3 regions of the Arthrobacter sp. SLBN-100 genome follow, and region 2 is predicted to be linked to each of the others. Evidence: predicted binding sites of a transcription regulator. Region 2 holds the regulator's gene; each other region holds the start of a gene.
The links. The regulator LexA, encoded in region 2, represses DNA repair genes until DNA is damaged. The targets are predictions, from matches to a motif close to TCGAACANNTGTTCGA.

Region 1 (9,991 bases), 3.7 Mb from region 2:
CTCGACGTTGACGCCCTCGCCGGCTTCGGCAGCATCATTCTTCTTGCCCAGCAGTTCAATCTTGTAGGGCTCGTTCTTCATCGCTTCGCGGGCCTCGTCCTCGGAGACGACGCGGCGGACGAACTTCTGGTTCTGGTTGACGATCTTGAGCATCATCTTTTCGAGGGTTTTGAGGTCCTCGGGAGTGAAGGGCTCGGAGACATCAAAGTCAAAGTAGAAGCCGTCGGTGATGTACGGGCCGATGCCCAGCTTGGCGTCGGGGCGCAGCTGCTGGACCGCCTGGGCCATCACGTGGGCCGTGGAGTGGCGGAGCACGTTCAGCCCGTCCGGGGAATCGATGGTGACACCCTCAACCGCGGCGCCTTCCGGCAGTTCCTGGTCCAAGTCCTTCAGCTCGCCATTGACGCGGGCTACAACAACATCACGGCGCTCAAAGAAGAGTTCCGCACCGGTTGTCCCGGTAGTCACCTTGGTCTCTTCGCCATCGACGAGAAGGGTGATCTGCTGGGCATCTGACACGGGTGTCTCCTATTCAAAGTTAAGGCTTCATAGCTTGTGGCATACGGGGACCACAGCCAGCCACCGTCAATGCTATCGGTTCCGCGAAGGGCCGACCAAAGCGGCACACGGCAGACTCAACCGCTAAAACCAGTAATCGCCAGGCTCCTGCTGATCCCGTCAAGGGGATGCGGGCCGTCACCGTCCTGGTCGGCCGGAGTTGGGAACGGCAGGCTTTCGGTGCGGCTGAGGTCCCAGGCCATGCTTGCGCTGAGGCTGATTCCCCGGGGGCCTGTCCGTCTGGTGGTGCCGCGGATGAGCAGGAGCCGGGTTCCGAACAGGAGAAGGCCGGCATTTTCCTGGGCCTCATGGAAGAAGACCGAATCGATGCAGCCGGTGCCGTCATCAATGCTGATGAACACCACCCTCCTGCCTCCGCGCATGGGGGGCGTCTGGGTGGCTACCCGCACCCCGGCCACCAGGACCTCGGTCCCGTTGCGCAGGCCCAGGAGCTTGTCCGCCGTAGTCACACCAAGCCTGTCCAGCGTGGGACGGTGGCTCTCCATCAGGTGGCTGCTGACGTCAATGGCCATCAGGTCCAGCTCAGCCCGGACATTCTCGACGAGGGTAGGCGCGGGCAGCCCAGGTTTGACGTTGCGCAGCTCTACATCGCCCAGGGGGAGGGACAGCTGCCCCTCAAGCACTTCGACGCCTTTCCGTCCGCTGCCTGCATTTTGCAGCCGTGTCAGGTGCTGGACCAGGTCTGCCCGGTTGGCCATTCCGCCCGCCTCACGGTGGAGGGAATCAAAAGCACCCAGCTGGGCCAGGCGTTTGATGCTTGGCTTGCTCAGCCGCGAGCGCGCCCGGAGGTCTGCGAGGGAGTCGTACGGCTGGCCGGCAACAGTCCTTTTCAGCTCGGTGGCGGACAACCCGTAGATCCCGTTCAGGCTCAGCCGGATCCCGAGCTTCCCGGCATCCGGGCCCTGCCGGATCCGCTCCACCTGGTACTCCCCTTTGCTGAGGTTGATGTCCAGGGGAAGGATGGGGATCCCCAGCCGCCTGGCCTCCGCCACCAGGAGCCGCTTGGGATACATGCCCGGATCGTGCTCCCACAGGCCGGCCAGGAAAGCTTCAGGGTGGTGCGCCTTCAGCCAGGCTGACTGGTAGGTAGGCACGGCGAAGGCAGCACCATGGGCTTTGCAGAACCCAAAGCTGGCAAAGGACTTCAGGGTTCCCCATACCTTGTCAACGACGTCGGGGGAAAAGCCCTTAATCTTTGCCTGCCTGCGGAAATACTCCTCCACCTGGGATTCCCCAACCTCGTTGCTGAGGGCCCGCCGGAATTCATCGGCCTTAGCAAGCCCGCACCCGGTCATCACGTCGAATGTCCTCAGGATTTGCTCGTGGAAAACCGTCACCCCGTGGGTTTCCTGGAGCACCGGCTTCAGGAGCGGGTGGGGGTAGACCTCCGGGGCAAACCCATGGCGGTGTTCCAGGAAGGGCCGCACCATGTCCGACTTCATGGGCCCCGGACGGAAAAGCGAGATATCGATGATGAGGTCATTAAACTCCCGGGGCGCCATCTTGCCGATCAGTTCACGCTGCCCGGGAGACTCGATCTGGAAGCAGCCCAGGGTATGGGTGCTCCGGATGAGTTCAAAAGTGGGCTCATCGTCCAGGGGAATGGCGTTGAGGTCGATGTGCCCGTTCTCAGCAATGAAGTCCGGCCCCGAGCCGTCGGGCCCGGCGGCATGGCCGCCCGCTGCCACCACATCCTTTTTGGAGGGATGGATGCGGATGATCTCCCGAACGGCAAATGCCATGGCACTTTGCATCCTCACGCCCAGGACATCGAGCTTGAGCATGCCCATGGGATCCATGTCGTGCTTATCGAACTGGCTCATGGGCAGTCCCAGGCCGCTGGGCTGTACAGGGGTACGGTCCAGCAAGGTGGCGTCACCCAGGATCACGCCGCACGGATGCATGGAGATGTGCCGCGGCAAACGGTCCAGGCGTTCGGTCAGGTCCACCAGCAGGTCCAGTTGCTGGTTGCCGTGGGAATCCCGCTGTTCCACCCGGCCGGCAAATTCCCTTAGCTCGGGCTTCTCCTGCAGCGCCTCACGGAACTTGGAGGCTGAGAACCGCCACAGCTGCTTGGCGATGTCCCCCACGTCGCCGTCATCCATCCCCAGGGCAAGGCCGGCGTCGCGCACCGCACCCCGGGCCCGGTAGCCGTTCTGCATGCTCATGAGCGTGACGCGTTCTGAACCAAAGCGCTCAAAAATCCGGTGGTACACGTTATGCCGCTCGGCACTTTCGACGTCGATATCGATATCCGGCAAGGTGGCCCGGTCCCGGGAAAGGAAGCGTTCGAAGATGAGGTCGTGCTGCAGCGGGTTTACCTGGCTGACGTCAATGAGGTAGTTGACCAGGCTGGAGGCTCCGGAGCCTCGGGCGGCCGCCCGCACCCCCATCTCCTGGATCATGCGCGAAACCTCCGCGACGGTGAGGAAGTAGGAGGAAAACCCCAGGTTCTGGATGATGCCCAGCTCATGGTCGAGCCGGTGGAGCATTTCCTTTTCGCTGTTCCCGGCGATTCCAGGGAACCTCCTGCCGATCCCGGCGCGGCAGCGCTGCACCAGTTCCAAGTGCGGATCCTGGCTGATCCCGATGACCGCAGCTTCCGGCACCACCGGCTGCTTCCAGCCCATGTCCGTGACGGGGTCAATCCTGCAAGCATCGGCGAGCGCCTCTGTTTGTGCCATCAGCCTGTTAAGGTCTTCGGCACCATAGCCTGCTGCGGAAATGATTTCCTTACCCAGCTGCAGCATCTGGTGTGAGGATTTCAGCCAGCCCTGGCCGTTGGGTTGCAGCAGTGGTTCCTGGGCCAGTTCCGGAAGGGATTTCAGGGTCCGTGCAGAATCCAGTACGTCTGCGGTTGCGGCGCCGTCCTCCGCGCAGTACCGGACCGCATTGCTGAGGATTGCGGGGACGTTGTGTTCCTCCGCGAGTTTGAGCATCCGGACGGCATGCGCCGTGCTCAACGGTTTTCCCGGGGCGCTGAGTTGGGAAACGGCCTCGGCCACAACAGTTCCTGCCGGCATGGCATCCAGCCACTGCTTGAAAAGGGTGCGCGGCCGTAGGTAACGCCGCCCGCCCATGGCACGTCCGACGTCGGAATCCGGCCCGATCAGGACCATCAGCACGGGTTTCAGGGTGTGGGGATCCAGGGCGCGGGAGGCAAGTTCAGCCCTGGTCACGGCTACGGGCACAGCTCCACCGGCTTTACCCGAGGTGCGGGCGTGGGCGTCGGACACCAACCGGCACAGCGCGCGGTAGCCGGCCCCGTTGTTGTGGCCGCGGGCCAGCACCACCACCCGGCCTGCCAGCTGGGTGCGGTGATCGGCGTCGTCGTCATAGACCGCAAGGTCCACCCCTACGATGGGGTCAATGCCGGAACCCATGCACGCTTTGAGGTGCTTGATGGTGCCGTACAGGCCGTCCCGGTCCGTGCAGCCGAGCGCGCTTGCGCCGTCAGCAGCAGCGGCCTGCGCCAGTTCCTCGGGCCAGGAAACTCCGTAGTGGGCGCTGAATGCGGTGGAGACGTGGAGGTGCGTGAAGCTCATGCTGTTCTGGGGCGCAGGGCGTCATGGATCCGCAGGAGCCGCCAGCGGCCGCTGCGGATGTGACGGGTGAGGTCAAGGGTGAGCGTCTCTTCCTGTTCCTTGAATCCGCCGGAGCCCGGGGCTGAACGCTGCACCTGGACCCGCCAGATTTCGTGGTCCACCAGCCCGGGGCCGCTTCCCAGCGGTGCGCGGGTTTCTTCGGCCCACCACTGGCGGCGTTCGTACCAGCGGACGGGTTCGGCACACACAGAATAGGCACGACCCGCCCAAACAACAGCCACCGGGTGGCCGTCAGGGGCGCAGGAGACGTCAACGGATTCGCTGAACATACCCAAGGGGCGCCTCCCGGTAAAAAAGACCTTATTCGAATATCTGTTCGAACAGTACCAGTCTACGCCGGGCCGCAGCCAAAGCATAGAAGGGGGGTTAGGGGCAGCTTGCAGAACAGGTTTGGGGCTGAAACCCATTGCGGCACAGGCAAGCAGGATCCTAAGCTTTCAGCCATCTGAGGTGCAGCCGACGATAGGCCCTTAACCGGGTCTTTCACAGCGCGCCTCTTGCTTTGGGATCCGCGCTGACTGCGCGTCAGAGTTCATTGGGACTCAGAGATCCGAGGTAAAACAATGTACAAAAAGCTTGTTATCCCAGGCAGCATCCTTCTCGCTTCGATGGCGATGCTCGGAAGCCCTGCCACTGCTGCGCCCACAAACACCCCTCTATCAGGAGCCATCTTCACCACCGATGGCAGCGGTGTGCCCGTCAACCTCAACATCTACGACTCCAAGGAGGACGTTTATCTCAACGGCGGTCCCGGCATCAACGCCCCCGACGATGCCGCGGGTCTTCCGGCGGGAACCTACTCCTACCAAGTGACAGACCCCTCCGGGAAGACTCTGCTCTCGACCGACCCGGTGGCGTGCCGGCAGTTCACGGTTGATGCCAGTGGCGTCATCACAGACGTAGCTCCTTCAGGAGGCTGTGCCCACGCCACCGGAACCGACGGTGAAGACAAGGGCATCACCGTCCAGCTCTTCCCCTACAACGACACCCCCAACAACGGCGGCGTCTACAAGGTGTGGGTGTCCCCCACCAACCTGCTGGACTGTACTGCACCGGGCAATAAGAACTGCTTCGTTCCCCGCTACAGCAAGACCGACAACTTCAAGGTCCGCAACGACCTGATTGTCGAAATTGATGTGCGCTTCTGGAAGAACGGCGTGGCCATGGACGGCTATGCCGCGCACTGGACGGACACCAACGGCGCCGGCAACATCAAGTACTCCGAATGGAACCCAGCAGTACTGGCCTTCCACGAGGCGCACTTTGAGGCAGCCGAACAGGGAACCCATGGTATCCGCGTCAACAGCCAGCCGGGCTGCACCATTGTTTCCGTTCAGCCTCCTGCAGGCAAGGCAGTCAACGGAAACCGGGGCTGGGCACAGGTCAGCGTGACGGTTGCCGACCACACTGAAGGCGACCACACCTATTTCGTGGACGTCACTTGCGGCTAGCGGGCCTCTGAACCACTGCGCCCATCAATGATGTGCAGGAAGCCGGAGGGACACGGAAGTCCCTCCGGCTTCCTGCGCTTTCCAAACTGAGCTTTCCGCAACCGGGGGTGGACGGACCGAACGGCAGGGAGCAGGATTGTGCCATGAGTACCGATGACGCACTCCTCAAGCAGGCAACGATTCAGGCCCAGGACTCCACCTTGGTGGCAACGTTCGATATCGACGGAGCCATTCCGGGGTCGGGCGCATATGTAGTGGGGCTGGTGGGCGCCACTCCGGATTATTCAACGCAACGGCGGCTGTGCATTGAATTCATGAACGGGGAGGCCATTGCGTTCTACTCGTTCAACCGGGAACAAGGACTGGAAGAAAACTATGACCTTGCCGGGGTAACCCACTCGGAGAGCAGGATCACCGGGCAGTTTCCGCGCACCGCCATTTACGGCCTGGACCAGGGGCACGTAATGACCGGCTTCAGCGAGGCTGACGGCCGGGAATTCCAGTCCGGTGTTCCCGTCGAGGAGAACCTGTAACAGCTGGGCCGGCGCGGCTCAGCTGTTTTCTTTGTGGACCCGGAGTTCGAGTTCAATGAAACCGGAGATCATGGCCCGGTAGGTGGACTCGACGATGTCCGGGTCGATGTCCTTCTTCTCGGCTGCGGAACGGACGTGTTCGATAATCCGCTCCACGCGGCCCGGGGCACGGACCTCGGCGTCGTCACCCTTCAGGGTTCCGGCGATCCGGATCAGCCGCTCGCGGCGCGCGATCAGGGTGACAATCTGGTCATCCACCTCATCAACGGCGATCCGGACGGCAGCGAGCTGTTCCTTGTCGGCCAAAGCATCTCTATCGTTTCCTTGTATTGTCGCCATCCTCTGACAGTATCGAACCATGCAGCCCAGAGTCGACTTCATTTCACTAGGCGTCCGCAGCGTGCCGGCGTCCCGCGCGTTCTACGTTGACGGCCTTGGCTGGCCGGTCCACCGCGAGGTTCCGGGGGATGTGGTGTTTATCCAGGTGAACCATGGCCTGGTGCTGTCCCTCTGGGATGTCCGCCAAATGCAGGCCGATGCCGGTGTCAGCGCTCCCGGTCCTGTCCCCCGCATCACGCTCAGCCACAACCTTCCGGGCACCGAGGACGTGGACAGGGTCATGGCGGAGGCCGCCGCGGCCGGCGCCGAGATCATTGCCGAACCCATCACCCAGCCCTGGGGCGGGTACAGCGGCTACTTCGCGGACCCGGACGGCTTCCGCTGGGAGGTGGCCTACAACCCCACCTGGACAGTGGACGACGGCGGCACGGTCACCGTTTAGGTCGCGTCCCGCCCGGGCGTGGACTTCTAGAAAAGGGCCTCCACCGGCCGGATCAGCTCCGGCCCGTTGTTGCGCACATTGCCCACGTCCTTGCCCACTGAATCGACATGCCAGTCCGACGCCACGTCCTTGACCCCGGACCGGACCAGGTCCACCAGGGCGGCCGCGTCGTCGGCCTGCGGGTCCAGCCACGCTTCCATGGTGGACTTGTCCATCGGCAGCGGAACCCGGTCGTGCAGCGCCGTCAGCTTGCCGAAGACACTGTCTTCGGTCCCGGGCGGCGGCGTGTCGGTTGTCAGGATGGACGTGGAAAGCATCCAGCCGCCCGGCTCCCCAGCCGGCCAGGCCGGGTCCTTCCACCATTCATAGAGCCCCGCAAAAACCAGGCCGTGGCCCTCCCCCGGGTGCACATAGTAGGGCTGCTTCGATTTCCCTGGCCCCTGTTTCCATTCGTAGTAGCCGTCCGCCGGGACGGCGCACCGGCGTGACTGCACTGCCTTGCGGAAGGCCGGTTTTTCCAGCACCGATTCGCTCCGGGCGTTGATCATCCGCGAACCGATGCCGGGGTCCTTGGCCCAGGAAGGCACCAGTCCCCACCGCGCCACGTGAAGCTGGCGCACCTGCCTGGGCGCCTTTTCGTCATCAATCAGCCGCTCCAGGACGATGGGTACGTCATCCGTTGGCGCAACATTCCAGGACGGCGGGACGTCCGCCTCCTCCTCGAGCCCGGCGTCGAACTCGGCCAGGAGGTCCCCCACAGCACGTGCCATCACATAACGTCCACACATGGCTCCAGCATGCCACCGCCCGCATGAGCTGTCATGTGAAGGGCGGAGGGCCGGGGAATACCGGCCTGCACGCTACCGTTGAAAGGAAGGAACCCCTGGACCACTCATAGGAGAACTTATGGACTTCACTCCCGAATCCGGCACCATTACCATGTTTTCGACCACGTGGTGCGGCTACTGCAACCGGTTGAAGAAGCAGCTGGACGCGCAGGGCATCGGCTACAACGAGATCAACATCGAGGACGTGGAAGGCACCGCCGAACTCGTGGAGCAGCTTAACGGCGGCAACCGCACAGTGCCCACCGTGCTCTTCCCGGACGGCACCGCTGCCACCAACCCGTCCGCTGCCGAGGTCAAGACCCGCCTCGCAGCTTAGGCGGCAAGCCACCCAAAACGGCACTTCAGCCACGGCCACTCAGCCAAAACGGCTGGCAGGCAAAAAACGGGACCAACCTGGTGTTGGTCCCGTTTTTCTCGCTTATGCCCCCAGGCTGCTGAAGGGTGCAGTCCCGAGGGTGGCGTGGCCGGCGTACGTTGCCAGCAGGGCCTCCTCCACCGCTGCGACGTCCACGCCGGGTACAAGGTCGTTCACTGCCCCGGCCGTGGCGGGGTCCCAGTCCAGGCCGAGGGCAGCATAGGTGTCGGTGAGGACCTTGCGGATGGGCGCGGAGTTTTCCACCACGATGACGGAACTGAACAGCCAGCCGCCGGCCACTACGCGCTGGGCGGTGCCTACGAGCTTGACCCGGCGGGATCCGCCCTGTTCGTTGCCGTGCACGCTGAATTCCCCGGGGCAGTACTCGCCGGGGATCTCCCCGACCGCTGCGTGCACCCCAACACCGCGCAGGGCTTCGGCGAACAGCCCGCCGAAGTACCCGAACCGGCTTTTTGATCCGGCGATCGCGTCCGCGTCCGGTTCGATGTGGTCCACCACCAGGGTCCCCTGATGGTAGGCGGCGGCCCGGCCGCCCGCGCGGCGGACCAGCGGCTCAAAGCCGTTGTCGCGGCAGGCCTGCTCTGCTGCTTCAAAGCCCGGCAGCCGGGTGTCCCGCTGGCCGAACGCCACGGTGGGGGCCGGCCGGTACAGGCGAAGCGTGGGGCCGATCCCGCCGGTCCTTGCCTTGGCCAGGAGCTCCAGGCCAAATTCCAGGTCCCGCCCGGCGCCGAGCGAAACCTCCTGCCGCACCACTGTCAGCGTGCGGGTTCCCGGATCGGCATGATGCATGTTGCTAAGCTCCCCTATGGTCATCTTGCAATTCCTTGTTGTTGCGGCCGCATTCGCAGTGATTGATGCCATCTGGCTCAAGCTGATGAATCCGTTTTACCGGAGCCATATCGGCGAGTTGCTGGCGGACAGGCCAAACTTAGGTTACGCCGTGGCCTTCTACCTCATTTACATCGCCGGGATTGTGTTTTTTGCCCTCCGCCCCGCGCTCGACGGCGGCAGCTCGCTCACAGCGTTGGGCTACGGGGCCGCGCTGGGCGCGTTCGCTTATGCCACCTACGACCTGACCAACGCCGCCACCCTCAAAGTGTGGCCGCTGCAGCTGATTGTGGTGGACATGCTCTGGGGCGCCGCACTGACCGGGCTTTCCACGCTCGTGGGGTGGCTCGTCTTCCAGGGACGGGGCTGACCTAAAGGCCGCGCCGCCCCACCCACAGGCCGTGCAGCAGCGGGACTAAGGACGCGAGCATGAGCGAGCTGCCCAGCGCCGAGTCGTCAGCACGCACCACAGCCCCGGCAATCAACAGTGCGCCGAATACCAGGGCGGACGCCGTAGGCCGCGCCGAGCGGTGGAGCCTGGCAACCTGCCGCTCAAGCCGCGGGATGGCAACGGTGAGGTTGCCTTCCTCCATGCGGGTGATGAGGCCGTCCAGGCGCTTGGGCAGGCGGAGCGCAAGTCCCGCTGCCTCAAGCGCCTGCTGCGCCGCGTCCTGCACGATGTTGCCGCGTTCGTTCCGGAGCAGCTGTGCGGCGTAGGGTTCCACCGAGTCCCACAGATTGAACCGGGGGTCCAGGGAACTGCACACCCCCGAGGTCAGCGACATCGCACGGATGATCAGCAGGAAGTTCTCGGGCAGCTGGAACGGCAGGGAGCGGACCACGTCGCCGAATTCCACCGCGAAGTCACGGAACTCGCGCGGATCCACCTCGCGGAGCTCGGCGAAACCCATGCCGCCGAAGCGGCCAAACAGCTGGGTCATGGCCCGCTCAAGCCCGGGAACGTCCGCCGACGGCATCAGGACGCCCACA
Region 2 (9,991 bases):
CCCTCGCTGCCTGTGCGCAGCCGCTGACGAGTGGGCTCCCCGCCTGTTATCGCCGTCGTCGGTCCCACCGGCTCAGGCAAATCAGACCTTGCCGTCAATCTGGCACTCGAACTGGACGGCGAAGTCATCAATGCCGATGCCATGCAGTTCTACCGCGGCATGGACATCGGCACGGCGAAAATCACCCTGGCCGAACGCAGGGGAGTGCCGCACCATCTCCTGGACATCCTGCATGTGACGCAGGAAGCCAGCGTCTCCCGGTTCCAGGAGCAGGCAAGGGCCGTCATCACGGATATCCACTCACGTGGCAAACGCGCCATCCTCGCCGGGGGTTCCGGCCTGTACGTGCGGGCCGCGCTGGACGTCCTGGAATTCCCCGGAACAGATCCTGAGCTGCGGCACCGGCTTGAGGATGACCTGGCCGCCCAGGGCTCCACTGCATTGCTGGCCCGGCTCCAGGCCGTGGATCCGCTGTCCGCCGCCCGGCTCTCCGATGACAGGCGCATCATCCGCGCACTGGAGGTCCATCAGCTCACCGGCCGCCCGTTCAGTTCCTTTATGCCGCAGCGGGAGTACTTCCAGCCCGCGGTGCAGATCGGCCTCACGGTGGACCGGGAGCAACTGCGTGAGCTGCTGGCCCTGCGCGTGCACCGCATGGTGGACAGCGGCCTGCTTGCGGAGGTGCAGTGGCTCGAAGCCCAAGGCCTGCGGCAGGGCAAAACAGCGCCGCGCGCCCTGGGTTACGCACAGTTCCTGCGGGTGCTCGACGGCGCGGCAACAGTGGCGGAGGCCGCGGACGAAACCATCGTGGCCACCCGGCAGTTCGCCCGCCGCCAGCTCACCTGGTTCCGCGCCGACCCACGCATCAGCTGGCTGGACTGGCAGGACCCCGCACTGACCTCCCGCGCGGCCGCGCTGTGCAGCTGAGGGCCTGCTGACCACTGGAATTTTGGTCCAGGTATGCCGGGTTCCAGCCGCCGGAGCGCCGGGTTTTCCGGACAACAACTCCCGGTTTCGGGCCTGCCCATTCCGGCCGGTACCCTTGACACCATGGATGCAACCCTTGCCGAGTCAACCGAGCACGCCTTCCGGACGCTGGGCGGGCTCCGCTTCTCCAAGGGCCACGGTACCGGCAACGATTTTGTCCTGGTGGCCGATCCGGAGGGCGAGCACACCATAGCGGCTGAGCAGGTGGCCGCCCTGTGCGACCGCCACCGCGGCATCGGCGGCGACGGCCTGATCCGGGCGGTCCCGTCCCGCTTCCTGCCCGAAGGCCGGGAGCTGCTGACCGGCACCCCTGATGCTGAGTGGTTCATGGACTACCGCAACGGCGACGGGTCCCTGTCTGAAATGTGCGGCAACGGCGTCCGCGTCTTCGTGCACTTCCTCCGCACGGAGGGCCTGGTAGACCTGCCCGACGGCGGTGCGCTCACCATCGGCACCCGCGCCGGGGCCAAAACGGTGGTGCGGACAGGCGCAGATTACGCCGTCGATATGGGCCCCTGGGAGTTCATCTTCCCGGGTGAGGCCACTGCGAAGGCTATGGACTCGCTGGTGACTGCGGACGGGCTGGAAGTCCCCCGTCCCGCCTTATCCGTCAGCATGGGCAACCCCCACACCGTGGTTGCCCTCGCCGAACTCCCGGAACTGGCAGGGACCCGCCTGTATACGGCCCCTGTGGTGGACCCGGTGCCTCCCAACGGCACCAACGTGGAGTTTGTGGTTCCGTCCGAACCGCTGGTGCACGACGGTGTAGGTTCAGTCACCATGCGCGTCCACGAACGCGGTGTGGGGGAGACCCAGTCCTGCGGTACAGGGGCATGCGCCGCCGCCGTGGCCATTCGGCACTGGGCAGGAGCGGAAGCGCCCGACACCTGGCGGGTACACGTTCCCGGAGGCGTAGTGGGCGTGAAATTTTTCGCCGGCCCCGGTGGCCATGAACACGTGGAGCTCAGCGGGCCAGCCGTTATTGTGGCAACCGGGACGCTTTCCTGACCTTCAGGATCCGGAACGACTTGGACGTTGATTCCCGGCTCACGGCAAAAGAATCATCCAGTTCTGCCGCCAGCCATCGCTGCAGCGAGTCCGAGCCCAGGTTTTTTTGCACCACAAGCCAAGCCGTTCCACCCGGTGCCAGGCGGGGCAGCCACAGCGTCAGCAGGGAATGCAGTTCGTCCTTGCCGATCCGGATTGGAGGATTGGACCAGATGGTGTCGAAACGCACGTCCGGGTCTACAGCATCGGGCGTGCTGGCCACCACGTTGTCCAGTCCCAGCGCCGCCGCGTTCTCGTTGGTCAGGGTGATGCAGCGTTCGTTGACGTCCACCGCATAGACCTTCGAATGCGGCGCCCGCAGTGCCATGGTCAGCGCAATCGGACCCCAGCCGCAGCCGATGTCCAGCAGGTTGCCGGTGGGCGAAGGGGCAGGGACCTCGGCGAGGAGCACCGCCGTTCCCTTGTCGATGCCGTCCGGGCTGAAGATCCCGGTTGAAGTCTGCAGCCTGCGCGTTTCCCCTGCCAGTTCCACCGTGAGCGGCTTGCGGGTAAACGGGCCGGCGGGGGATGAGCTGAAATAGTGTGCGGACTCCATAACTGGCCAGAGTAGTTCCCCTTGCAGCGTAATGGGAAACTGCGCCGGGGACGGTCTGTTAGGGTAAAAGCCATGTTCCTGATCTTCGAGTAGCCGGCACGGGCCACGCCCGTCCCGAAGAAACAGTCCCACAGCGATGCAGGCATGTATGCCTTCCGCACATGTGCACCGGACCACGCGTACGCGTTTTGCTCCGGCCGCCGGACAATACTCGAAAGTCAGCTTCCTGCTGTCCCTTTCGCCGATTCTCCGGCCTCTTCCCCTTCGCCACCTCGCATGGGGTGGCCGCCACCCGCCGGACCGCTTGCTGCCCGGCGAGACAATCCAGGAGAACCGCATGACCGCAGGCCCTCAGCCCAGCGCGAATACTTCCCCAATCACCACCAATCGGCACTATTCTGGAAATGCCGAACCTTCTAAGGAGACCATGACCAGCCAGCCCAACACCGGATCCGATCCAGCCGCCCAGGACATGAGTCCTGAGGAAATCCAAGCTGTCATCGACCGGATTCTCTCCAAGGACGTCCCGGCCAAAGCCGTCAGCACGCCAGGCGCAACGCAACGCGGCGACGGAAAAGGGGTACTGGGGAAAGCCCAGGCCATATCCGGCCTGGATGAAGAACATACAACCTACGACGGCGACCAGCAGGATCTCGAGGAACGCCGCGCCCTGCGGCGCACGGCAGGGCTGTCCACCGAACTCGAAGACGTCACCGAAGTCGAATACCGGCAGTTGCGCCTTGAACGGGTGGTCCTGGCAGGCATTTGGTCTGAAGGAACCCTCGCCGACGCGGAGAACTCGCTGCGCGAGCTCGCCGCCCTCGCCGAAACGGCCGGTTCAGAGGTCCTGGACGGACTGGTGCAGCGCCGCGACAAGCCGGACCCGGGAACGTTCCTGGGGTCCGGCAAGGCCTTGGAGCTGAAGGACATCGTGATGTCCACCGGCGCCGATACCGTGGTGGTGGACGCCGAACTGGCTCCTTCCCAGCGCCGTGGCCTTGAGGACATCGTCAAGGTCAAGGTGATTGACCGGACGGGGCTGATCCTGGACATTTTCGCCCAGCACGCCAAGAGCCGGGAAGGCAAGGCCCAAGTGGAGCTGGCGCAGCTCGAGTACCTGCTGCCGCGCCTGCGCGGCTGGGGCGAGTCGATGTCCCGCCAGGCCGGTGGCCAGGTGGGCAGTGCTGCGGCCGGCATGGGTTCGCGTGGTCCCGGTGAAACCAAGATCGAACTGGACCGCCGGAGGATCCGCACCCGCATGGCCAAGCTGCGGCGGGAGATTGCCGCGATGAAGCCTGCCCGCGAGACCAAACGCGCCAACCGCCGTCGTAATGAGGTGCCCTCGGTGGCTATTGCCGGGTACACCAACGCCGGCAAGTCCTCACTGTTGAACCGCCTGACGGACGCCGGGGTGCTGGTGGAGAACGCACTGTTCGCCACGCTGGATCCCACAGTCCGGAAGGCAGAAACTGCTGACGGACTCGGCTACACGCTGGCGGATACCGTCGGTTTTGTCCGGTCGTTGCCCACGCAGCTGGTGGAGGCCTTCCGCTCCACGCTCGAGGAGGTGGCGGACTCCGACCTGATCCTGCACGTGGTGGACGTTTCACACCCGGACCCTGAGGGCCAGATCGCCGCAGTCCGCAAGGTCTTCAGCGAAGTGGACGCCCGCAAGGTTCCGGAGATCATCGTGCTCAACAAGGCCGACGCCGCCGATCCCTTTGTGGTGGAACGGCTGAAGCAGCGCGAACCGCGGCACGTTGTGGTCTCGGCGCGCACCGGGGAAGGCATTCCCGAGCTGCTGCAGGCCATCAGCGAGGCCATCCCGCGTCCGTCCGTCAAGCTCGAGCTGCTCATTCCGTACGACCGTGGGGACCTGGTCAGCAAGCTGCACGAATCGGATGCCGAGATCATCAGCGTTGACCATGACGAAGCCGGTACCCGGGCAGTTGTCAAAGTCCGGGAAGGCCTCGCGGCTGAACTGGAATCATTCGTCACCCATGACTGACCTCGTGGCTGGCGAAGTCACAGGGGCGGCCGGCGAGCAGTTCGTCATCGAACTGCTCGACCGGGCCGTTGCGGGCATGGGCGGGCAAAGCCGGGACGGCCAGCACGAGATGGCCAGGCAGGTGGCGCGGGCCATCGAAACCGGGGACCACCTGCTCGTCCAGGCAGGCACGGGTACCGGAAAGTCATTGGCGTACCTCATACCCCTGATAGCCCATGCCCTGGAGAGCAACAAGCCGGCCCTGGTGTCCACCGCAACGCTTGCCCTGCAGACCCAGATCGTGGGCAGGGATCTTCCCCGGCTCCTGAAAACCATCACTCCCGCCCTGGACCGGCCCGTCAAAGTGGCGCTGGTCAAAGGCCGGTCGAATTACGTGTGCCTGCATAAACTCGAAGGCGGTTTTCCCTCCGAGGAACCCGCCGAGGGCCAGCTGTTTTCCCTGGGGGAGGACACCAGCGTGCCGCACTTTGCGGCGGCGGCAGGCGGTCCGGCCTCCCAGCTCGGCAAGGAAGTGGTCCGCCTGCGGGAGTGGGCGGAGAAGACCACCACCGGGGACCGGGACGAGCTCCTGCCCGGCGTTACGGACCGCGCCTGGCGGCAAGTCTCCGTCACGTCAATGGAATGCCTGGGGGCGCAGAAGTGCCCCATGGCGGCAGAATGCTTCAGCGAGCTGGCCCGCCAGAACGCCGCCGAGGCCGATGTTGTGGTCACCAACCATGCAATGCTCGCCGTCAGCGCTTTTGAAGGCCTGGCGGTGCTGCCGGAGTACGACGTGGTGGTGGTTGATGAGGCCCACGAGCTCCAGGACAGGGTGACCGGTGCTGTTTCCGGACAGCTCTCGGTGGCCATGGTGCATGCAGCTGCTGCCGGTGCCCGCAAGCACACCGCCATCACCGTGGATGCGCTCAACGCCGCTGCCGCCAACCTGGAGGTTGCCCTGGCGGGTGTCCCCAACGGGCTGCTGCCGAACGGCCTGAATGATGAGCAGCTGGACTGCGTGGACCAGTTGCGTGAGGCCTGCCGGGCGGCCCTGTCTGATTCCAAGGGGGACAGCAGTACAACTGCCGACGGCGGGCGGCAGCTAGCCCGCTCCCGGCTGATGGTCATCCTGGAACTTTGCGAACGGCTCCTGGCGGCCCGTGAGAACAGGGAAGTAGTGTGGTTCTCCCGCGCCAGTTCCTTTGACCCGCAGCAGGGATATTCCCAGCCGGACGAGACAGCGCCCGCGCTCATCAACGTTGCCCCGCTGTCCGTGGCCGGGCGGCTGCGTGAGGGCCTGTTCGCCGGCCATACGGTGGTGTTGACCTCTGCAACCCTGGCCATCGGCTCCGCCTTCGAGCCCGCCGCGGGAGGCCTGGGCCTCGTCGGAGAGGGCGCACCCAGCTGGACCGGCGTTGATGTGGGGTCACCGTTCGACTACCCCAAGCAGGGCATCCTCTACGTGGCCGGCCACCTGCCCAAACCCGGCCGTGGAGCGTCCCCGGAGTCACTGGCCGAGCTCGAAGCCTTGATCCGGGCATCCAACGGCGGCGCGCTGTGCCTGTTTTCTTCCCGACGCGCCGCGGAGGAAGCGGCCGATGCGCTGCGGCCAAAGCTGGGGATCACCATTCTCTGCCAGGGCGACTCCACCATGACGGCCCTGGTGAAGCAGTTTGCGGATGAACCCGATACCTGCCTGTTCGGCACCATGTCCCTGTGGCAGGGTGTGGATGTTCCCGGCGGGTCCTGCCGGCTGGTGGTCATTGACCGGATTCCGTTCCCGCGGCCGGACGATCCGCTGATGACTGCCCGTTCCCGTGCAGTAGCGCAGGCGGGCGGTAACGGCTTTATGTCCGTTTCGGCCACCCATGCCGCGATCCGCCTGGCCCAGGGAGCCGGACGGCTTATTCGCTCGACGGGTGACAAAGGCGTGGTGGCGGTACTGGACTCCAGGCTCGCCACCGAACGGTACGCCGGGTTCCTTCGCGGGGCGCTGCCGCCCTTCTGGCCAACGACAGACCGGAAGACAGCCATCGCGGCGCTGCAGCGGCTGGCGCAGGAGAACGCCTGAGGCTGCCCGGGGACGCCTTCGCGCTGCCGGCACACGGCTGACGTCGCCGACAAATGGCTGGCGCCGCTCCTTAGAGCGAGCGGAGCACCGACACAACCTTGCCCATGATGGTGGCGTGGTCGCCCAGGATGGGTTCGTACTGGGTGTTCTGCGGGAGCAGCCAGGTGTGGCCGTCACGCTGGCGGAAGGTTTTGACGGTGGCTTCGTCGTCCAGCAGCGCCGCGACGATATCCCCGTTGGCGGCGTCGGCCTGGCGGCGCACCACCACCCAGTCGCCGTCGCAGATCGCCGCGTCCACCATGGAATCACCGGCCACCTTGAGCATAAACAGTTCCCCCTGGCCGACCAGTTGGCGGGGAAGCGGCAGGACATCCTCCACCACTTGGTCGGCCAGGATGGGACCACCGGCAGCGATGCGGCCCACGAGGGGAACCATGGCAGTGTCCATGGCGGTGGGAAGTTCGGTCACCGTGCCGATGCTGCCCGGCGGAAGGGCAGAGGGCTCCGTTGCCGGCCTGGTTGAACCACCGTCCAAGGTGAGAGGCATCAGCACCTCCATGGCGCGGGGCCGTTTCGGGTCGCGGCGAAGGTAGCCGAGCTTTTCCAGCTGCGACAGCTGGTGGGTAACGCTGGACAGGCTTGCCAGGCCCACGGTGTCGCCGATTTCCCGCATGGACGGGGGATAGCCGTTGTCATTGACGGAGCGCTGGATGGTTTCGAGGATTTTTTTCTGCCGCGGCGTCAGGCCCTTGGCGGTCTTCTTCGGTTGGGAGGTTGCCCTTCCCCCGGCGGCTGCTGCTGCCATATTCGCCAATGCCTTTCAGTTTGCCCTGGCTTTTCGGCCCGGACCTGGGGTTGCCGCCGTAATTGTCAGACCCTGCTGATCAACTTCAGAGGTGGTTGTTCTTGTCTTCAAAGCTAGGCCAGCCACACTGCATTTTCAAACATTTGTTCTAGCGAGTCTCGACATTATTCGTTGATAGGTGCTAAAACAGAGAAAGCAAAGTTCGAACATTTGTTCTACTCCGGTTCGGGTTATTCGAAAACCCGAACAAAGGTCCGGGTCAGTCGGCGGCCACCGGGGGGAACATCGGGCAGCACGTTCAGGTCCAGGAGGGCTCAGTTCATGTCAGCTACATCTGCTTCACAGGGTTCACGTCCGCAGCTTCTTTCAGTGCATCAACTCATGTCGCCGCCCGCCGGCCGGCAGCCGGAGCGTCCGGCACCCCTGCCGCCGCTGCGCCTGACCAGACGCGGGAAGATAGTCCTGATCGGCATCCCCCTGGTCCTGTTGGCGGCTTTGCTGCTCTCCCTGGCCGGCTTCTTCAACTCGCCGGCAAAGGCCGCAGATTCCACGGCGGACCTTTCCATAACCCCCACGGTCACCGTCACCGTGCAATCGGGCCAGTCGCTGTGGGCCATTGCCGGTACCGTTGCCCCTGAGCGCGATGCCCGTGACGTTGTGGCGGACATCGTGCAGCTTAACAACCTCAGTGCCGGCGCGGTCTTCCCGGGGCAGCAGCTGTACGTGCCCACGTCCTAGCACCGGCGGTGCCCTGCGTCAGCACCAGGCACCCACCAGCCGGCAATAGATCAGCCCGCTTTCGGAGCTGCGTTGGGACGGCGGCCGGGAAGGCGCCCCGCAAAGCACGCCAGCGGATCGCATCGTTGCTGCACGCTGAGCGCGAACAGGAGACCGTCACATTTTCCGGTCTCAGGCACGGGCACTAAACTGTTCAGGTGAATGACCAGCTAGATCGCCTGAACAGGCTTCCCCTCCGCAGCAACCTTCGTGGGCTTACCCCGTACGGCGCGCCCCAGCTGGATGTCCCCATCCTCCTCAACGTCAACGAGAACACCCATGGTGTGCCCGCAGACGTCCGCGCCGCCATCAGTGCGGCCGTGACAGAGGCTGCGGCAGGTCTCAACCGGTATCCGGACCGGGAATTCACTGAGCTGCGCAAGGCCCTGGCGGAGTACCTGGGGCACGGGCTCGATGCGTCGAACGTCTGGGCGGCCAACGGCTCCAACGAGGTACTCCAGCAGATTCTCCAGGCTTTCGGCGGCCTCGGCCGCACCGCGCTGGGCTTTCCGCCCACGTACTCCATGTACCCCCTGCTGGCCAGCGGTACGGACACCGAATACGTTGCGGGTGAACGGGCCGACGGTTACGGACTCAGCGCTGAATCTGCCGCCCTGCAGGTCAAGGAACTTCAGCCCAACATCGTTTTCCTCTGCTCTCCGAACAACCCTACGGGTACCGGCCTCGGGCCGGACGTCGTGGAGGCGGTGTACGAGGCAGGCGAAGCCAGCCAGGCGATCGTCATCGTTGATGAGGCCTACCACGAGTTCGCGCATGACGGAACGCCCAGCGCCCTGGCCCTCCTGCCCGGCCGGGAACGACTGATTGTCTCGCGCACCATGAGCAAGGCCTTTGCCCTGGCCGGCGCGCGCCTCGGCTACATGGCAGCCGCCCCCGAGGTCACCGATGCGCTGCGGCTGGTACGGCTGCCGTACCACCTATCCGCCATCACGCAGGCCACCGCCCTGGCAGCCCTTCAGCACCGCGAGGCCCTGATGGCGGACGTTGAGGACATCAAGAAGCAGCGCGACAGGATTGTGGCGGAGCTGACCAGGATGGGCCTGAAGCCGGCCGCCTCGGACTCCAACTACGTATTTTTCGGCGGGCTGGAGAACCCGCACCAGGTCTGGCAGGAGCTGCTCGATGCGGGCGTGCTGATCCGCGACGTCGGAATTCCGGGCCACCTTCGCGTCACCGCGGGCACTGAGACGGAAACCACAGCCTTCCTCACCTCCCTGGAAAGCATCCTTGCCAGCCAGGCCAAGCTTCCGGCCTAGACTGGAACTACCGGCGCTGGACGCCCTGAACCACTCCTTCTTCCCAAAGGACACTTGACCATGAGTTCCACCGGATCCAATGCGGCCAGGACTGCGCGCATGGAGCGTGCCACCAGCGAGTCCTCCGTGCTCGTGGAGATGAACCTTGACGGTACCGGCATCTCGGACATCGACACGTCGGTGCCCTTCTACGACCACATGCTCACCGCGCTCTGCAAGCACTCGCTCATTGACCTGACGGTGAAGGCGACCGGTGACACCCACATCGACGTCCACCACACGGTGGAGGATGTTGCCATCACGTTCGGTGAGGTGCTGCGCACGGCCCTGGGGAACAAGGCCGGCATCCGCCGCTTCGGCGAAGCGACCGTGCCGTTGGACGAGGCACTGGCCCACGCCGTCGTCGACGTATCCGGCCGCCCGTACCTGGTGCACGGCGGGGAACCTGCAGGCCAGGAGTACCACCTGATCGGCGGCCACTTCA
Region 3 (9,991 bases), 2.9 Mb from region 2:
GCTCTGGGCAGTGCTTCTGGGCCTTGGGGCGCTGATCGGCACCAGCACCCGAAGTTCCGCACCCATCTGGATCATGGCGCTGCTCGGAGTCGCCACCACCGCCTACGGTTACTGGAACAGCGACAAGATCGCCATCCGGTCCATGCAGGCCTATCCGGTCACCGAAGCGCAGGCGCCGCAGCTGTACCAGATCGTCCGGGAGCTGTCCGTGCGCGCCAATCAGCCGCTGCCCCGGATCTACGTCTCGCCCACCATGACCCCCAACGCCTTCGCCACCGGCCGGAACCCGCGGAACGCGGCCGTCTGCTGCACTGAGGGAATGCTCCAGCTCCTGGACGCGCGCGAACTCCGGGGCGTCCTGGGCCACGAACTGATGCACGTGTACAACCGCGACATCCTCACCTCATCCGTGGCTGCCGCCGTCGCCGGTGTTATCACCTCGGTGGGGCAGATGCTGCTGTTCTTTGGCGGCGGTGACCGGCGCAACGCCAACCCGTTGGCCATGATCGCCATGGCCCTGCTGGCGCCCTTCGCGGCGTCGCTGATCCAGATGGCCATCTCCCGCACCAGGGAGTACGACGCCGACGAGGACGGTTCGCAGCTCACCGGCGATCCGCTGGCGCTCGCCTCAGCCCTCGCCAAGATCGAGCGAGGCGTCACCATCGCTCCGCTTCCGCAGGACCAGCGGCTGGTGAACGCCGCGCACCTGATGATCGCCAACCCGTTCCGCGGCGGCGCCATGAACAAGCTGTTCGCCACGCATCCGCCCATGCGGGACAGGATCTCCCGGCTGGAACGGATGGCAGGCGGGCCGCTGCGCTGATTCAGGTCGTGGCCGGAACGGACTCTTGGGTTGGCCGACACGCAGAGTTCCCCTCGACGCGCAAAGAGGCCGGCGCTGCCCATGTTTGGGGCGCGCCAGCCTCTTTGCGTGGCGGCAGAATTTTGGCGCGTCGAAAACGACGGCGGGGGGCGGCTAGCTGCGGAAGTTCACAAACTGCAGGTCGGCCTCGTCGAAGTCTTTCAGCAGCGCCATAGTGGCCTGGAGGTCGTCGCGGGACTTGGACGTGACGCGCAGTTCGTCGCCCTGGATCTGGGACTTCACGGACTTGGGGGCTTCGTCGCGGATCAGCTTGTTGATCTTCTTGGCCAGGTCCTGGGCGATGCCCTCCTTGATGGAAGCCTCAAGGCGGAACTCCTTGCCAGAGGCGTAGGGCTCGCCGGTGTCCAGGGACTTCAGCGAGATGCCGCGCCGGATCAGCTTGGACTGGAGGACGTCCAGTACCGCCAGGACGCGCTCCTCGGAGTTGGCCTTCATGAGGATCTTTTCGCCGCTGAAGTCCACCTCTGCGCCGACGCCCTTGAAGTCGTAGCGCTGGGCGAGTTCCTTCTGCGCCTGGTTCAGCGCGTTCGCCACTTCCTGCTTGTCCACTTTGCTTACGACGTCGAACGTTGACTCGCCTGCCATGACTCTCCTTGTGCTGGTGGGGGCCTTGTCCGCGGACAGGGCCGGGATCGCTGCATTCAAGCCTAATACGGATGCCGCCGTTGGTCGCCGTATTTCACAGTTCCCTCCCAGCGGACGCTCCGGGGGAACGAAGGAGGTCCCGGCAGGGTTGAAGGAGAAGGAAAGCGCACGAAGGGAACACCATGCACCGCAGAGCCATCCGCTACGTCACACGAACCACCTCGGCTGCAGCCGGGGCGGTTGCAACAGCAGCAACCTCGGTGGCGGCAGCGGCGGTGGCAGCCTCCATCATTTTCAGCCCGGTGGCGGAGGCGTCCTCCCGGATGGAAGGCGTCAGCGAGGACCTGCTCCGGGCGGTGCAGTTGAACCAGATCACCGAGGAGCAGGCCGTGAAGTTCGAGGCAAAGCTGGCGGGCAGGATTCTGGGCGAGGCGTGACACTACCCTCCTGAGAGCCCTTAAGGCCGGAATTCCGCGTCATTCCGGGCTTTTGCGCGCCGATTCGATTCTTCGGCGGAAGTTCTGTAAAGTTGTCTTGCCCGCGGTTACTGGAAGCGGAACGGCCCGGAAACGGACGCTCCGAAGACTGCATCTACGGGTACTTCTTTTGAAGTTCGGCAGATTACCCGAGCGGCCAAAGGGGGCTGACTGTAAATCAGCTGGCAACGCCTACGGGGGTTCGAATCCCTCATCTGCCACCCAAGGAAAGGCCTCCGGAACCACAGGTTCCGGAGGCTTTTTCGTGTCTCCAGGCACCCGCGGGAGCGGCCCACGCAGGCGGCAAAACCGCCGTCGACATGGCCGGGGCACGGGCGTAGGCTGGCAACATCGGCGGAAGCGACCCGATGCCTGCGTCGATCAAAGAATCGATAAAGGAGGACAAATGAGTGCCGTACGTGAATTCATGACTACGAACGCACAGTGTATTAAGGAAAGCCAGTCCCTCGCAGATGCTGCCCGGATGATGCTGGACCTTGACTGCGGATCGTTGCCGATCTGCGGTGACGACGGCAAGTTGAGGGGCATGATCACCGACCGTGACATTGTGCTCAAGTGTGTTGCTGCCGGGCATGATCCCCGCGAAATGATGGCCCGCGATCTCGCCTCGGGCCGGCCCTACTGGATAGACGCCGATGCGAACATTGACGCGGCCATCGAAATGATGGAGACGCATCAGGTCCGCCGGCTTCCGGTCATCGCCGACCACAAGTTGGTTGGGATCATCAGCCAGGGAGACATCGCGCGCAATTACTCGGAACAGCGCGTCGGCGAGCTGGTGGAGCATATCTCGGAACGCAAACGGATGAACGCCTAGCCGGGCGGTTTTCCTAACCCAACGCCACGAAGGTCCGCTTCGTGGCGTTAGTTATGCCTGGTCCTGGCCTTGTCCGCGGATCCCCGCCTTGAAGGTTAGGAGCCGCGGACAGGCTTAGGAATCCACGCGGGCGGGCAGGGCCAGGGCTATCAGTTCAACGCAATCAGGAGCATCTGGCTGGTTCCCGGGATGCAGGTCTGCAGGATCGCACGGGGGAAACCGCCGAACACATTGATGACGTCGTTGGTGGTCCCCGGGTTGGGCACCTGCCCGCGCCCCGTCACCGTGTACGTTCCGTAGCCCGGGATGCTCACCGTTTCACCCACCCCGATTCCCGAGAACCGCGCCCAGCCGCCGCAGAAATCGTGCTCGGTGATGAAGAGGGAGTAGCCGTCGTTGGGGGTGTAATGGATGGGCCCGATGCAGGCATCAACCATGGATTGCCCGCCCGCTCCGGCTATGTAAATGGTCCGGACGGCAGGAGCGGCAACAACCGGGGCGGGCGCCGGGGCAGCTGCGGGGGCCGGGGCCGAAGCGGGAGCAGGAGCAGGTGCCGCGGCGGGTACAGCGACGGCCGGACCGGTCAGGACCAGCGTCTGTCCCGGGAGGATGATGCTGTACTGCCCCAGCCCGTTCGCAGCGAGCATGGCGTTCATGTCCACGCCGAACCTGGCTGCAATGGCGCCGACCGTATCGCCGGGAACCACGGTGTACTGGTTTCCGCCGGCGGCGGTTGCTGGCTCAGTGGCTGGCTCAGGGGCAGGGGCGGGCTCGACGGCGGGTGGCGGCGGTGCCGCCTCAGCCGGCACTTCCGCGGCAGGCGGGTCAGCTGCGGGCGCCTCTGCCGGCGCCTGGACAGACTCCGCGGAACCGGCGCCCACAGCATCCGCGACCGTGCCCTGCGCTTGGGAGAGAGCCCCGGCAACGGGAGCCGCCGCCGTCGTAGCTGTTGGAGCGAGGGTGGCAGGTGCCGCAAGCGCTCCCACTCCCACTGCCGCCACAACTGCGGCGGTGGCCATCCCGGCCCACAGCTTGTTGCTGATAGCGGGCCGGCCCACTGCCAGGTCGGAGCGGGGGACATCGGTGGCGAAACTACGGCTTGGAGCGTCGGGGGTAGAGGAGTATGGCTGGTTCATGGGTAGCCCATCGGGATTCGGTCCAGCCATGCAGCTGCAAGGCGCAGGGAGCGGGGCAGGACGGATCGAGGTGTGATGCACCGGCCGCCCAGCCTTAGGGCAGGCCTTCGGCGGCGCATGATGGAGGCGTCCGCATACCCAGAAGATACGGAAGCTCCGCGAGAAGGCACTGCCATCCGGAAGCTACCCGGTGAACAGGCCAGCACATGTTCGGTCCTAGGAATCCCGAGTCTAGGAAGTGCGGGAGGGGGCGGGCACCAGTAGGGATTACCCGAATATTTTGGATCGGTACTTGGGAGTGCTGTCCCGGATACTCAAAACCGCTATTGGGCACTACCTGCCGCTGCAGGCCAGGAAGCAGGCTTTACCGGCACTGGCCGCCCGGATGTTACCCGCAGGTAACATGAAGGCATGCACCTGCTGTTGAGAACCCTCCTGCTGCTCCTCACCTCATCCCGCCGGCCGCCGCTGACCGTCTGGGACCACTCGTCGCTGCCGCTGCGCGTGCTGCCCACGGACATCGATATCGCCATGCACGTCAACAACGGGATGTACCTGTCCCTGATGGACCTTGGCCGGTTCGACCTGATGGTCCGCAGCGGCGTGTGGAAGCGGATGCGCCGCCGGGGCTGGGGTCCCGTAGTGGCCGCGGAAACCGTCTCCTTCCGCAAGTCCCTCCAGCTGTGGCAGCAGTACACCATCGAAACCCGAATCATTGGCCTGGACGCCAAGGCCATCTACTTCGAGCAGCGCATGGTGGCCGACAGGGAGGTGTACGCGCGTGCCTACATCGCCACCAGGCTGGTCCATAAGGGCCTGCCCGTCAGCCAGGAGGATATCCTGCGGGAGTTCGGCCAGCCGCCGGCGGACCTGGTGCTTCCCGAATGGGTCCATGAGTGGCGCGCTTCGAGCGCCCTGCCGGGGAGCCGGACGCCGGCGCCGCATCTCTGGGGCTGATGCCGGCGAGGAGATCGCCCCAGAGGCTTAGGCTCCCACGTCACGCCGTTCAAGCGCGACGGCGGCCAGCGCCACGAGTGCCGCCGAGATACCCCAAAGCCACGCGGCCGCTGCCCAGTCCGCTCCGTTGACCACGGGTGCGTTGCCGTAGGCCCAGTGGTACGGGCTGATGTCCAGCAGCCACTCCACATCCTGGCTTTGCCGGCCGACGGCGTTGAACACGTATCCGAGAACTCCTACCGCCGCACCGGCAGAGATCCCATACGTCCGGCGGCCGGTGATGGCACCTGCGCATAAAGCAGCGGTGCCGCTGAGCAGCGCCAGTCCGGCGAAGAGAACCGCGGCCCCCGACAGGTTTCCGGGGTCAATGCCGAGTTGTGACGGCCCGTTCAGCAGCAGCACCAGGACGAAAACAATCCCGGCCAGGAGGACAACCCGCAGCAGCAGCGCAAGGGCACGTTCCAGTACCACCTGCACGCGCCGTACTCCATGGGCGAGTGTCAGCTCCAGCTGGCCGGACTCCTCGTCGCCGCCCACAGCGGCGGCGCCCCACGCCACCGATGCGATGGTCATCAGCAGGAAGCCAAGAAGCCCGAACAGGGTGGCCTGGGTGTAGCCGGGACCGGTGGCGATCTGGTCATAGTTCAGCGCTTTGGTCATCTCGACGGGCAGTGCGTCCATCAATTCCTGCATCTGGGCACTGCCGCCGATGGACGGGTAGAGGGGCAGGTAGAGGAACGCAGCGGCCGCCAGACCCGCAGCCCAGGCGAGCGTGGAACGCCAGGTATCGAAGAAGGCCCGCCGGAAAAGCGGGAGGGCGGTGTTCACCGGACCTCCTCGCCGCGGCCGGAGTACATCTTCAGCACCGCGTCCTCCAGGTCCGGTTCCTCAAGGACAAGGTCCGTCAACTCGAACGAACCCAGCCGCCGGACCAGGGGCTGGATGGCGCCCTCCAGGTTGGCGGACAGCGTGACGGCACCGTCGGACTCAAGTACCTCCACCTTTCCGACGCCGGGAACACCGGTCAGCAGCGCAACGGCGTCGTGCGCTCCAATGCCGGACGCTGTCAGGCGGATGCGGCGCACGGCGCCTTCGCGCAGCCTATTGACTGATTCAACCGTGATGATGCGCCCGTCCCGGAGAATGGCCACGGTGTCCGCTGTCTGCTGGATCTCGCTCAGGACATGTGAGCTCAGGAAGATGGTCTGGCCCCGGTGCCGTGCCTCGCGCACCATGGCGTGGAACTCCTGCTGGACCAGGGGGTCCAGGCCGCTGGTGGGCTCATCGAGCACCAGCAGTTCCGGCTGGTGCATGAACGCCTGCACCAGGCCCAGTTTCTGCTTGTTTCCTTTGGACAGCTTGCGCGTATGGCGGTCCAGGTCCAGTCCCAGCCGCTCGGCGAGTGCGTCAATCCGGCCGGCCGGAACCGGGCCGCTGATGGCCTCATAGTGGGCCAGCAGCTTCCGTCCCGTCACCCGGCCCTCAAGGAACAGCTCGCCGGGAAGGTAGCCGATGCGGCGGCGCAGCTCCGGCCCGCCCTGCCGGGGATCCACACCCAGCACACGCACCTCGCCGCCGTTGGGCCGGATGATGTCCAGCAGGCAGCGCATTGTGGTGGTTTTTCCCGCCCCGTTGGGCCCGATGACACCGAAGACGGACCCAGCCTCCACGTCGAAGTCAACGCCGTGGAGAACCTCCCGGCGGCCAAACTTTTTGACAAGGGAGCGCGCGGAGACAGCAGTGGCCACGAGCCCTCCTTTGCTGCAGCAGCGCAGCTGATGACCCTAAGATAAGGCCTTACGGACCTGCTGTACATCACCGCGCCAGGTTATTCCCGATGACGCGGGCAGCGAACAGGCGGCTACGGCCGAGACATGCCGGCCAGGCGCGGGTACCGTTGAAACATGGCTACCCTTGACATCACCGGCGAACAGTTCGCATCGACCATTGAGGGCAATGACATTGTCCTGGTGGATTTCTGGGCAGAATGGTGCGGCCCCTGCAAGCAGTTTGGCCCCACGTACTCGGCAATCTCCGATAAGCACCCGGATGTCCTCTTCACGAAGGTGGACACGGAGGCCGAGCAGCAGCTCGCAGCCGAGGCCGGCATCTCGTCCATTCCCACGCTCATGGCCTTCCGCGAAAAGGTGCTGGTTTTCTCGCAGCCCGGCGCGCTGAACGCCCAGCAGCTGGAACAGGTTGTTGATGCCGTCAAGGCACTGGACATGGACGAGGTCCACGCCCATGTGGCACGCCAGCGGGAAGAAGCAGCAGCTGCCAGCAAGTCGGCGGGGCCGCAGGACGGCACGCAGATCCCCGAAGCGTGATACCCGGCACCTGATCCTCTTTAAACTTCGTAGCGGCGCCCTCCACAAGGAGGGCGCCGCTACCGTGTTAAACGAGGTGCGGGGGTTACAGGCGTTCCAGCTTGACGGGCTCGGCCAGCAGCGCGCTCAAGGACTCGTTCAGGTCCTGGACGGCGATGCCCTTGGAGTGCTTCGCGAGGTCCTCTTCCGATGCCCACTGCTCGGTCAGCACCAGCTTTTCCTCGGCGGCTTCCGTCAGCTCGTAACGGATGCAGCCGGGTTCATTCACCACCTCGTCAATAGCGATTTCCAGGGCCAGCTTTACACGGTAAAACTCGCCGTCGTTGGGGATGAACGTTGCCTGCAGGTCAATGGGAGAACTCATGGATTTCACAATACCGGCCACCGCCTGCAGCCCCGCTCCTGTTGACACCGGCCATCCAAGTGTTGCGCTCCTCCGGTGCTTTTATTGCCGGGGGCCACTTGGTAGCGTGCCCTCATGCGCGCTTACACAGCCGGGGACACTGACGTCCCATTGCTCGAGGAGACCATCGGCGGAAACTTCGAACGGATGGTGGCCAGGTTCCCGCTCCACGACGCACTGATCGAGGCCGCCCCAGTGCCTGGTGCTGACGCGAGGCGGTGGAGCTACACCAAGATGAACGACGACGCGGACCGGCTGGCGCGTGCACTGCTCGCCCTTGGCATTGCCAGGGGGGAGCGGGTGGGCATCTGGAGCCCGAATTGCGCCGAGTGGACGCTGCTTCAGTACGCCACGGCCAAGGCGGGCGTGATCCTGGTCAACGTCAATCCCTCCTACCGGAGCCACGAACTGGAGTTCGTGGTGAAGCAGAACGGCATGCGGATGCTGGTCACGGCGCCCTCGGACCGGAACAGCGACTACGTGGGGATGGCCCGCAAGGCGCTCGCAGAGTGCCCCGACCTGCGTGAACTCGTGTTCCTTCCCTTGCCGGGCGGGGAAGGAACCAGCTGGGAGGGGACCGGCGGGGAAGTGTCCGACGGCGCCGTCCCGCTCAGTGACGCGGAACTGACTTACGCTGAGCTGCTTCGGCGGGCGGACGGCGTCGGACATGCCGCACTGAAGGCGCGCATGGCTGAACTCAGCCCGCACGATCCGATCAACCTGCAGTACACCTCCGGGACCACGGGCTTTCCCAAGGGGGCCACGCTCACGCACCACAACATCCTGAACAACGGCTTCTCGATAGGGGAGTTGCTGGGGTACACCGAGCACGACCGGGTGGTGATCCCGGTGCCGTTTTATCACTGCTTCGGAATGGTGATCGGCAACCTGAATGCGCTGAGCCACGGCGCGGCCACCATCATCCCGGGCCGTGGCTTCAACCCGGCGGCATCGCTGGAAGCCGTTCAGGACTTCGGCGGCACCTCCCTGTACGGGGTGCCCACCATGTTCATCGCCGAACTCGCGCTGGCCGACTTTGCCTCCTACGATTTGTCCACGCTCCGCACGGGGGTAATGGCCGGTTCTTTGTGCCCCATCGAGGTGATGAACCGGGTCATTTCGGAGATGAACATGCGCGATGTTGCCATTTGCTACGGGATGACCGAAACGTCGCCGGTGTCCACCATGACCCGGGCCGGTGACACCCTGCAGCACCGGACGGAGACCGTGGGGCGGACCATGCCGCACCTGGAAAGCAAGATCGTTGATCCGGGCTCGGGCGATGTCCTGGAGCGCGGGCAGATCGGGGAGCTGTGCACCCGCGGCTACGCGGTGATGGAAGGGTACTGGAACCAGCCGGACAAAACCGCGGAGGCAATTGATCAAGACGGCTGGATGCATACCGGCGACCTGGCCCGGATGGACGAGGACGGCTACGTGGTGATCGAGGGCAGGATCAAGGACATGGTGATCAGGGGCGGGGAGAACATCTATCCGCGGGAAATTGAGGAGTTCCTTTACACGCATCCCTCCATCCAGGACGTGCAGGTGATCGGGGTGCCCGATACAAAGTACGGGGAGGACCTGATGGCGTGCATCATCCTCAAGCCCGGTGCAGAACCGGTGGATGCCGCCGCCGTTGCCGAGTTCTGCCGGGGCAAGCTCGCCCATTACAAGATCCCCCGCTACGTCGATGTCCGGGACAGCTTCCCGATGACCGTCTCGGGGAAGGTCCGGAAGGTGGAGATGCGCGAGGAAGCCGTGGCGCGGCTGGGGCTCTGACCCACCACAACGCGGGGTCACTTTTCGCCCGATGATTGGCGTTTTATGGGCAGTAACTGACCCCGCGTCGGGTTCGCTGAGGTCGCCCTGTGGATAACCTCAGTAAATGTTCCTCCGGGGTGCAAACTTGGTGCCATGGTTATCGCCAGGCCGCTCCCCGAGGATCTCGCCAAGCTTCCTTTCACGATCTATCAGGCACGAGATCTGGGTGTTGCACCAAAGCGATTGCGTGCCAAGGATCTGGTGGGAGCCGGACGTCTGATTCGGGCCCACGCTGGCCGGGACCCCGACCTGGTTGAGAGGGCACGCGTGCTCTGTGCAGCCACGCCGGACGCTTGGGTGTCCCACGAGACAGCGGCGATCCTCTGCGGTTTGGGCCTTCCTCCCTGGCTGGGCCGGGAGCCGCGTGTCCACCTCAGTAAGCCGCACGAATTGCCCCGGGTCCGGCGGGCCGGCGTCATCGGTCACCGCGTGCATGTGATTGCGGGTGAAGTGGTGGAGCTGGATGGGATCAGGGTCAGCGGGCCCGCCCGGACATGGCTTGACCTGGCCCATGAGCTGCCCCTGCAATATCTCGTGGCCATGGGAGACCAGCTGATCCGGG

Region 1: a site for LexA is predicted at 4,489-4,504, ahead of FBY31_RS04040 (DUF6504 family protein). Genes of this name have one in related genera too.
Region 3: a site for LexA is predicted at 4,117-4,132, ahead of FBY31_RS08000 (LysM peptidoglycan-binding domain-containing protein). Genes of this name have one in related genera too.

What each region holds. Positions count from the first base shown of each region.
Region 1 is NZ_VFMY01000001.1:870,774-880,764, forward strand. Features, by position in the region: gene thrS (threonine--tRNA ligase) at 1-519, opposite strand, end outside; gene FBY31_RS04035 (DNA polymerase III subunit alpha) at 636-4,124, opposite strand; gene FBY31_RS04040 (DUF6504 family protein) at 4,121-4,459, opposite strand; gene FBY31_RS04045 (hypothetical protein) at 4,748-5,635, shown strand; gene FBY31_RS04050 (hypothetical protein) at 5,779-6,168, shown strand; gene FBY31_RS04055 (chorismate mutase) at 6,187-6,507, opposite strand; gene FBY31_RS04060 (VOC family protein) at 6,527-6,949, shown strand; gene FBY31_RS04065 (SOS response-associated peptidase) at 6,976-7,737, opposite strand; gene FBY31_RS04070 (mycoredoxin) at 7,856-8,113, shown strand; gene FBY31_RS04075 (lipoate--protein ligase family protein) at 8,216-8,962, opposite strand; gene FBY31_RS04080 (DUF2177 family protein) at 8,979-9,371, shown strand; gene FBY31_RS04085 (ABC1 kinase family protein) at 9,373-9,991, opposite strand, start outside.
Region 2 is NZ_VFMY01000001.1:4,605,921-4,615,911, forward strand. Features, by position in the region: gene miaB (tRNA (N6-isopentenyl adenosine(37)-C2)-methylthiotransferase MiaB) at 1-27, shown strand, start outside; gene miaA (tRNA (adenosine(37)-N6)-dimethylallyltransferase MiaA) at 31-927, shown strand; gene dapF (diaminopimelate epimerase) at 1,051-1,995, shown strand; gene FBY31_RS21185 (class I SAM-dependent methyltransferase) at 1,967-2,590, opposite strand; gene hflX (GTPase HflX) at 3,018-4,598, shown strand; gene FBY31_RS21195 (ATP-dependent DNA helicase) at 4,591-6,648, shown strand; gene lexA (transcriptional repressor LexA) at 6,719-7,453, opposite strand; gene FBY31_RS21205 (LysM peptidoglycan-binding domain-containing protein) at 7,835-8,191, shown strand; gene FBY31_RS21210 (histidinol-phosphate transaminase) at 8,389-9,507, shown strand; gene hisB (imidazoleglycerol-phosphate dehydratase HisB) at 9,568-9,991, shown strand, end outside.
Region 3 is NZ_VFMY01000001.1:1,709,781-1,719,771, reverse strand. Features, by position in the region: gene htpX (zinc metalloprotease HtpX) at 1-823, shown strand, start outside; gene FBY31_RS08020 (YajQ family cyclic di-GMP-binding protein) at 977-1,468, opposite strand; gene FBY31_RS08015 (hypothetical protein) at 1,651-1,905, shown strand; tRNA gene FBY31_RS08010 (tRNA-Tyr) at 2,084-2,165, shown strand; gene FBY31_RS08005 (CBS domain-containing protein) at 2,351-2,782, shown strand; gene FBY31_RS08000 (LysM peptidoglycan-binding domain-containing protein) at 2,932-3,918, opposite strand; gene FBY31_RS07995 (acyl-CoA thioesterase) at 4,330-4,875, shown strand; gene FBY31_RS07990 (ABC transporter permease subunit) at 4,903-5,703, opposite strand; gene FBY31_RS07985 (ABC transporter ATP-binding protein) at 5,700-6,623, opposite strand; gene FBY31_RS07980 (thioredoxin family protein) at 6,780-7,202, shown strand; gene FBY31_RS07975 (putative quinol monooxygenase) at 7,288-7,566, opposite strand; gene FBY31_RS07970 (AMP-binding protein) at 7,681-9,387, shown strand; gene FBY31_RS07965 (hypothetical protein) at 9,523-9,991, shown strand, end outside.